Regions from separate parts of the Lysinibacillus sp. AR18-8 genome, predicted to be linked through region 4. Evidence: riboswitches for the same ligand, from Rfam matches in the RefSeq annotation. Region 4 holds a riboswitch; each other region holds the start of a gene.
What was found. A riboswitch is a leader RNA that binds a small molecule or an ion and turns the genes downstream of it on or off. The one in region 4 is predicted to bind cobalamin.
Positions count from the first base shown of each region.

Region 1: linked by a shared signal. The riboswitch ahead of BFM98_RS05280 (glutaredoxin family protein) and the one ahead of BFM98_RS06110 (ABC transporter substrate-binding protein) in region 4 are both predicted to bind cobalamin.
Region 2: linked by a shared signal. The riboswitch ahead of BFM98_RS00475 ((2Fe-2S) ferredoxin domain-containing protein) and the one ahead of BFM98_RS06110 (ABC transporter substrate-binding protein) in region 4 are both predicted to bind cobalamin.
Region 3: linked by a shared signal. The riboswitch ahead of BFM98_RS17100 (hypothetical protein) and the one ahead of BFM98_RS06110 (ABC transporter substrate-binding protein) in region 4 are both predicted to bind cobalamin.

Region 1 is NZ_MDGU01000006.1:112,971-115,154, forward strand. Features, by position in the region: gene nrdE (class 1b ribonucleoside-diphosphate reductase subunit alpha) at 1-471, opposite strand, end outside; gene nrdI (class Ib ribonucleoside-diphosphate reductase assembly flavoprotein NrdI) at 468-827, opposite strand; gene BFM98_RS05280 (glutaredoxin family protein) at 824-1,048, opposite strand; cobalamin riboswitch at 1,167-1,344, opposite strand; gene BFM98_RS05285 (hypothetical protein) at 1,715-1,996, opposite strand; gene BFM98_RS05290 (SHOCT-like domain-containing protein) at 2,006-2,184, opposite strand, start outside.
Region 2 is NZ_MDGU01000001.1:99,299-101,482, reverse strand. Features, by position in the region: gene cobJ (precorrin-3B C(17)-methyltransferase) at 1-747, opposite strand, end outside; gene BFM98_RS00475 ((2Fe-2S) ferredoxin domain-containing protein) at 752-1,123, opposite strand; cobalamin riboswitch at 1,270-1,451, opposite strand; cobalamin riboswitch at 1,703-1,887, shown strand; gene BFM98_RS00470 (energy-coupling factor ABC transporter permease) at 2,037-2,184, shown strand, end outside.
Region 3 is NZ_MDGU01000023.1:164,406-166,589, forward strand. Features, by position in the region: gene BFM98_RS17095 (glutathione peroxidase) at 67-612, shown strand; cobalamin riboswitch at 737-934, shown strand; gene BFM98_RS17100 (hypothetical protein) at 1,093-1,650, shown strand; gene BFM98_RS17105 (ABC transporter substrate-binding protein) at 1,634-2,184, shown strand, end outside.
Region 4 is NZ_MDGU01000006.1:288,042-290,225, forward strand. Features, by position in the region: gene BFM98_RS06105 (NAD(P)/FAD-dependent oxidoreductase) at 1-28, opposite strand, end outside; gene BFM98_RS06110 (ABC transporter substrate-binding protein) at 81-1,073, opposite strand; cobalamin riboswitch at 1,237-1,423, opposite strand; gene BFM98_RS06115 (elongation factor G) at 1,606-2,184, shown strand, end outside.

The DNA.
Region 1 (2,184 bases), 180 kb from region 4:
CTTACCACTATTTAAAGCAGTTGGTGTTGCAGGCTGATAGGCTTCCATCATTGCTTCGACAGAGCGTTCTGCTAAAGCCGTGTTTCCTTGAGCTAAATACAAAGCAATAATGACAATACGATCCTCATACTTTTCTAAGATCTCTTCCCCATCACGACTTTTCATAGCATAGCTATCGTAAAATTTGCTTGCGCTCATAAAGGATGGAAAGCGGAAATTATAATCATAGGCTTTCTTGTACAGCTTCTTAATAAATTCCATTTCGTACATGTCGATAAATGCTTTCTCATAGTAGCCCTCATCAACTAAATAGCGGATTTTTTCTTCAATATCTATAAAATAACGCAAACGTACGTTAACATACTCTAAAAAGTAGCGGCGCGTAGCTTCGCGGTCCTTTTCTAACTCAAGTAATCCAGTTGTACTATAACGATTCAGTACGTCATTATTAAGCTTTAAATAGGTTTTCATCTCATTACCCTCGTTTCATAAAACGTTTGTATTGCTTCGTAATCCGTTTGATTACCTCGTAAATCTAATTTCCTTACTAAGGGTACATGATAGGTAGCAGCGATTTTCTCACCAGCAGCGCCAAATACATGATGACCGAAGTTACTATTACCACTGGCAACTACTCCTTTACAAAAATCCCTGTTTTTTTCTAAGAAACGTTGTACCTTTGCTGGAATGTCACCTAAACCATCTGTGTAGGTAATTAAGAGATATGGCTTGTTCAATCGCAATTCTTCCGAGAGCTCGATACATTCTGCCTTTAATTTGGATACAACATTTCGGACATTACCTGTACGACTCGCGTAAACAATCATAGGGCAATCAACTCAATTTGAGAAACAATTTCCTGAACATCTCCTATGAAAGTTTCATTCATCTCTAAAACAGGCACACTTAAAAAACCTGCGTCAATAATCGTTTGCTTTGCTTGTTCATCGTGATCGATGTTAACAATTTCAGCTTCAAGTCCTGCACGTTGTAGTTCAGATTTTACCCATAGGCATTTTGGACAAATTGTTTTCGTATAAAGTTTCATAGAAATCCCTCTTTTCATAAAATAAAAAAGCCTATCTCCTCTAAAGAGATAGGCTAAATGGAAACGTTAACATACCAAAAATACTGACGTTCCCATCTCTTAATCCCCGAAGAAATGATAAATTTGTTTTATAAAGGCAGGTCTCCTGGCTTTGCTTCATTCTCTGATTCCCTTCCCATGCAAATGCACAGTGGTTGCAATCATCGTCAGCTTCACAGTTGCGGGGACAGCGTTGGAATTGTACCGAACTTCCCTTTTAAACTACATGTAGTAGTACCTTTGTAAAACGAACACAATATATAGTTGTTGTTCAATAGTTTTAAGTGTACCATCCTTCAAATGAAAAGTAAATCAAGATTCTAAACTTCTTTATTTTTGGATTATTCAGTATTTTTAATTATGTAGTTCCAAATAGATTACCACTAATCACTTATACCCAAATCAAAAATCTATTTTTAACGATGTACGTGATTTTCTATTAAAATGGATCTAGAATTCTAATTTGAGTTTAAAGAAATCTTCTATTTTATGTACCATTGAAAAATAGTTGTCTCTATCGTAAGTCCTGAAATAATGATCATCTCTTACCCATTTCAAATGATGCTCATTACATTAATAAAGAGCATGCTTTTATCATAACATGCTCTTACCATTCTATCATTGGGATTATAGTCTAACCTTAACCTCAGTCCCGTCCTGAGCTTTGACATCGACTAGCACAAGTCCTTTATAATTTTGTAGTTCCTTGATAATCGGCTTTAACATTTCTTTGTCGATGAGGGGAAAGGTAAAGTCTATTTTCTTTTTATCGAAGTATGCCTTTGTCCACTTATTGGCTTGTTGCTGAATCCATTTAGAAGTTAAAATGGAGAGGACAATGGTTAGCACAGTATAGGGAACAGGGACGGTAAAGCGAACGTCTTTTGCTTTCACTTTTACATGCATCATTCGTCGCCTCTACTCAATGAAGACTGCAACGGAATCTCCGTTTGCTGATTTTATATCTACAATTTGTCCATCTAGTTCATTTTCAATTGCTTCAAGAAGAAGATTGATGTCGATATCTTTTACGTATTTTTCAGATTGCGGAATACTTGCAGCGATGCTGTGTCCTGCCATCAATACGGCTTTGACAA
Region 2 (2,184 bases), on a different contig from region 4:
TTGGTAACCGCGGGGCGTAATCATCTTATTGTCATAGAAAAATGTTGACGAATTCCCGATAATGACAGTTGTCAACATACCAATATCATGTTCTAGCATTTCTGCTAGTGTTGTCATGGTCACTTCTTGACGTTCTCGATAGGCACTTTTCACAAGCCCAACTGGTGTGTCTGGCGAACGATATTCTAAGAGTATTCGTTGAGCCTCGACAATTTGTCTTGTTCGACGTCCACTTTTAGGATTGTATAAAGCAATGACAAAGTCCGCCATTGCAGCTGCCTCGACACGCTTTGCAATTAAATTCCAAGGTGTTAGATGGTCACTCAAACTGATTGTACAAGCATCATGCATAATAGGTGCACCAAGTATGCTAGCGCATGAATTAATCGCAGAAATCCCAGGAACAATTTCAACTTCAATTCCTGTTGCTTCTGTCCAGCCTAGCTCAATTAACACCTCATAGACTAATCCTGCCATGCCATAGACGCCTGCATCACCACTCGAAATTACTGAGACGATGCTCCCTGCTTCGGCTTGACGAACGGCTTCCTGTGCACGCGACACTTCTTCTGTCATGCCTGTACTAACAATCGATTTTGCACTTACTAAATCTTGAATCAGCTCTACATAGGTTTTATAGCCTATAATCATATCACTTTGTTGTAAAGCCTCTACTGCACGTGTCGTAATATGCTTAAAATCTCCAGGTCCAAAGCCTACTACGAAAATTTTTCCTTTTTGCGCCATGTTGTTACCCCTCTTTCACCTTTTCGATCCCTTTAATAGCAGTTGTTTGAGCAGTACGCTGTAATGTACCTTCACGAAGTGTAAAGACATGTTCGTTGTATAAGGATTCATGATGTAAATCTTGTACTAGTGTTCTAGCATGCTCTGTTGATGGCACACGATACCAGTTTCCTTGAGGATAAGCGATTACCACACAAGCATCCTTGCAGCGTCCATTACAGCGCGTTCTTGTCGTATGTATTTCCTGATCGAGTGCTTGCCGCTGTATCTCATCTCGAATGGCTAAGGTAATTTCCTCCCCATCCTTTTTCATGCAGCTACTGCCATTGCAAATAAAGAGATGTGTTTTCATCCCCTCTAAATTCCAAGTTGTCATCTTCTGTCTCCCCTCATTTGCTTTTTGGAAAAAGAAAAACCTTTACTCTATAACGAAGAGTAAAGGTTTTGTAGAAGCCAAATAAAAACGAATAGAATGAAATACAGGTACCCGCTTTCGCTTCAACTTCTCCCTCCGAAAAGTTTGCATGCACAATCAAATAAGCAGGTTTCCTGACTTAAGCTTCATTTTACTGTCGCACCTTCCCAAGTTTGCACCAGTGGCTTTGCGATTTCATCAGCTATTACAGTAGCGGGGGCTGTATTGGATTTTCACCAATTTCCCTATTATCTCGAGCTATTCGAGCACTTATTGACGTTTTATATGAAATTTTTATTAGAATTTTAAATAGAAAACTGTCTTTATCATATCTTATTATTTTAAAATTTCAATATTTCTTTAAAAATTTATGACAAATTTATCAATTTTGAATGGAACTAGGTATGAAATTTATACAATCTATATAATTTGCGCACAAAATTTTATCAGAATATTCACCGTTGACCTTTAATTAAAAAAATTTCATAAAAGGTATAGCATATTTATGGAAATTCATGTTACACTTTGTCGTGAAATCTCACAATTTGAATTTTTTTCGGTGCAAAGTGCTTGTCATTTTGCTTAAAAGGGAAGCCGGTTTGAGTCCGGCGCGGTCCCGCCACTGTAATAGGGAGCTTTATAGAATATGTCACTGTCTAACGGATGGGAAGACCTATAAAGCATTGAACTAGAGCCAGGAGACCTGCCGAAAAATAAGTGATCGTTTCAACCTACGAGGATAGGTGTGCGGCTTAGCAGATGAGACTGTTATTTGCTTTTTTAGCTATGCACTTTTCCACCTAAGGAGAAGTGCTTTTTTTAATTACGCACGCAATATTCTAAAAATCTATTAATTAGTTAGGAGGAAAGCTTTTTGAAATTATCATGGTGGAAACTTAGTTATTTTTTACTGGCCTTTTTAATCGTGCCAAAACGTGCCTTTGCCATGCATATCATGGAAGGTTTTTTACCAATCGAATGGGCTATTTTTTGGTGGGTGATCTCTATCCCATTTATCATTC
Region 3 (2,184 bases), on a different contig from region 4:
TTTGTGCAAATTCTTTGATGAACGATAGAATAGTCAACTATAATGAATGAAAAAAGGGGATTATGCATGAGCATTTATAATTATCTAGTTCGGAAGCCTAATGGCGAAATTTTATCGATGGAAACATATCGTGGAAAAACAATGTTAATTGTTAACACGGCAAACCAATGCCGATTTACATATCAATTTGAAGACTTACAGAAAATGTATGATAAATATGGAAAAGAGAATTTTGTAGTTCTTGGATTCCCTTGTGATCAATTTGGCCATCAAAATCCTGAAGATGGGGAGGAAACTAAGCATCTATGCAAGGTAAACTATGGGGTCACATTCCCGATTTTTGAGCTTGTACAGGTAAATGGAGAGGCTACCCATCCACTCTTTAATTATTTAAAGCATGAAGTGGATTACCGAGAGTTTGGGAAGGCAAGTATGCAGGAGAAAATGTTGGCAGAAGCAATTGTTCAACTTGCCCCAAGCTTTTTAGATGGTCGTAATATTCGCTGGAACTTTACAAAATTTCTAGTAGATGCTAATGGTAAGACCGTCGCACGCTTTGAACCAACAGATTCACAGCTCGATATTGAAAAAGCAATTGAAACACTATTATAGTAAATTTCTTAATAATGTAAAAATTTGTTAGGGTTTTCTCTTCAAGTAGAAATAATGCTATATTTTAAAACTGTGTACAGCTATTTTTTCTGAAGCATATATGATAAACTGCTTTACAAATGAAATATTCTTGCAGAATAAAGGTGCTAATTAGCATAATCGGGAATCCGGTGAAAAACCGGAGCTGTTTCCGCAACTGTAAGTGCAGCCATTATAAAGATTTACCACTGTCTCAAAGAAGATGGGAAGGTCCTTTATAACACATTCGTTTCATGTGACGAACTGTACAAGCCAGGAGACCGACCTTTATTTGAACGTATAAAAACTTCTCGGAAGCTAGGAGGATATACGGCAAATACATAGGCTTTGTCTAGTTTGATGGCTCATTATGTTATTTTTGTCGTTCCTTTGCAAAAAGGAGCGACTTTTTTATGCCTTTCAAATAAGAATTTTTCATTATAGAAAATAGGGGGGAAGCAAGTGAAAAAAGATGCCCGTTATTCTTGTTATCCATTTATGCGTGAGAAAGCTTCAACGGTCGATTTTGAAATTCGAACAGATAGCCTGACAACACATCTAGGAGTTGCATTAGCTGCGGTAAAAAAAGAGGATGTTCAAGTTGTTGCTGAGGATTTATTGCTTATGTTACCTATGGCTTATCATGTGAATGGCTCAGTACGTGGGAAATTAGCAGTAACTGAAGAGGATTTATCTTGGTTAAGTGAACGTTATGATTTTTACGTTCGCCATGTGAAGGAAGAGATTCAAAGTTTTGTTTTACCTCAAGGAACAGAGGCTGCTGCAGCCTTACATCTTTGTCGCAGTGAGGCAAAAAAATCATATCGTACTTTACACAAAGTATCAGAAGAACGAGAGGTTCCAGCTATTCTTTTCGATTACCTTGGTTTATTAGCTAATGTATGTTTTGTCATGGCTGTTTTTATGAATCAGCAAGCTGGAATAGCGGAAATACCGTTTATTAGTAAATCCTACCCAATGAAAAAGAAAAAGGAGAATAACAATGAAAAAAGTATTTAATTTCCAATGGCTATCAGTGTTCTTACTTGCACTGGTATTAGCAGGCTGTGGCACTGCTGAAGATACAAAAAATAAAGATGCTTCGCAAGATACACAACAAGCAGAGAAAACAAGCTATAAAGTGACAGATGACCGTGGAGTGGAAATAGCGTTTAATGAAGTACCAAAAACAGTTGTATCTTTACAACCAAGTAATACTGAAATTTTGTTTGCTTTAGGTGTTGGCGATAAAATTGTAGGAGCAACTGAGTACGATACTTACCCAGAGGAAGCACAAAAAATTGAACGTGTCTCTGATACTACGAACTTTAACAGTGAAAGAATTATAGCGTTAAAGCCAGATGTTGTCATTGCTTATACAATCGGTGATAAGGATGCCCTAAAGCCGCTTGAGGACGCAGGAATTAAAGTGTTTGTTATTCAATCTGCGACTACTTTCGACGATGTTTATGGAGATATCGAACAAATTGCTGCTGTGATGGATGTTGCTGATAAAGGAAATAAATTAAACGAAGAGATTAAAGCGAAAATTGC
Region 4 (2,184 bases):
CTGGTACATTTTTTTGAAATGCGTTCATTTTTATCGCTCCTTATAAAAAAGGGGCTAGCAAAAACGCTAGCTCGAATGGATTAAAAGTTTTCAGGATAGAAGCCCTTTGCTAAAATTTCAATGGCCTCTGCCGCACGAACCCCTTCAGACGCTGCTGAAAGTGGCAGGATGACAAAGCGCTCATTTTTGACTGCTTCCATCTCCTTTAAGGCTGGATCATTTTTTAAGAATTGGATCTTTTGGTCTGCCGTTGTTTCACCGTAATCAATCACGACAACTACCTCTGGGTTGCGGTCTACTGCATCTTCCTTCGACACAGTTGTCCAGCCTGATTCCACATCACCAAAGATATTTTGTCCACCCGCGATTGTCACAAGCTCATTCATAAAGTTTTGACCAGCTGTAAATACATCCTTTTCACCGCTATCAAACACAAGAACACGTAATTTTTCGCTATCTTTTGGTAATTTAGCTTGTACTGCCTCTACATCTTTCGTCATTTGCTCAATTAAAGCTTCGCCACGATCCTCAATACGGAAAATCTTCGCGATATTGCGAATATCTGTGAAAATATCCTCTATTGTTGGCTTTGTCATGTTGGAAGCCGTATGTAAATACGTATGGATGCCTAATTCTTCAAGCTCTTCTGGTGTGCCTACACCCTTTTCGCCAAAGCCACTTTTCCAGCCAGCATATAGGAAATCTGCCTCGGCATCGATGACTTGCTCCTTCGTTGGGTATTGATCGGAAAGAACAGGGACCTTATCGTATGCCTCTTGCAGTGGTTCATAGATTTTATCATCTAAGTAAGCTGTCCCTACCATAGAATCCTCTAAACCAAGTGCTAGCATAATTTCTGTCACATGCTGATTTAAGCTAATCGCTTTTGTTGGTGCTTCCGTATATGTTTGAGTTGTGTCATTATTTTCAATGGTTACTGCTGCTGCCGCCTCAGATGGCTCAACCTTTTCACCTTGTGCAGCTGATTCCGTTTTGTCCTTTGCGTTACAAGCCCCTAAAACAGCGACCAAGGCAATGATCATCATCAGCCATATACTTTTCCATTTCTTCATGTCCTTTTCTCCTTTGCTGTTAAAATATAGAAAGAAATCAGAGACTTCTTTACTACTAAGGTAGTTGGAAGGGCATAAAAAAACCCTCTTGTCGCCAAGAGAGTAGCATAGTGAAATAACGGTATCATTACCTTCATCACTATCCCCATCCTCGTGGTTCTTAGTCAAAAAATACATACTGGCAGGTATCCTGGCTTAGGTTCATCATCTATACGCCTTCCCATAGTTTCACTACAGTGGCATTCTGTATAGACTCCCCATTTACAGTTGCGGGACAGCATCGGAATTGCACCGATTTCCCTTTTAAGCAAATGACAAATGCCATTTGCACCAATACGTTCTATAATGGTCAATACTATTGATAGACTAGCAGAAGAAAATTTATCGCGCAATCAGTAGTATGACACTAAAAGTATAATCATCATTATATTAGCACTATTTTGACATAAAGACGAACTATTTTACAAGAAATATAGAAGCTAGTATTCTGTTACAATAAAAAGATAGCATTCTATAGAAACGAGGATTTCTTATGTACAAAACGATCGGTGTACTTGCGCACGTGGATGCAGGAAAAACGACCTTCTCTGAGCAAGTGCTTTTTCATACAAATAGTATTCAAGCACGGGGGCGAGTTGATCATCAGGATACCTTTCTTGATCATCATGAGCTAGAGCGCAGACGAGGCATTACGATATTTGCCGAGCAAGGGCGCATGAATATTGGCGATGATACATACACATTGATTGATACGCCAGGGCATGTCGATTTCTCCCCTGAGATGGAGCGTGCTATTCGTGTGATGGATTATGCCATTATTATCATTAGCGCTGTCGAAGGGATACAGGGCCATACAGAAACAGTGTGGCAACTTTTACGTCAATACCATGTCCCTACCTTCTTCTTTATCAATAAAATGGATCGTGAGGGTGCCAATATGGAGGCTGTCATCAGACAGCTTCGCAAAGATTGCTCTCAGCATGTATTGCTCATCGATGAGCCACTGCGAGCAGACTATGTATCAAATAATATTATGGAATGGCTGGCGGAGCGCGACGAAAAATTGCTTGATGCCTTTCTAAATGAGTCATTGGAGCATGAACAGTGTCTT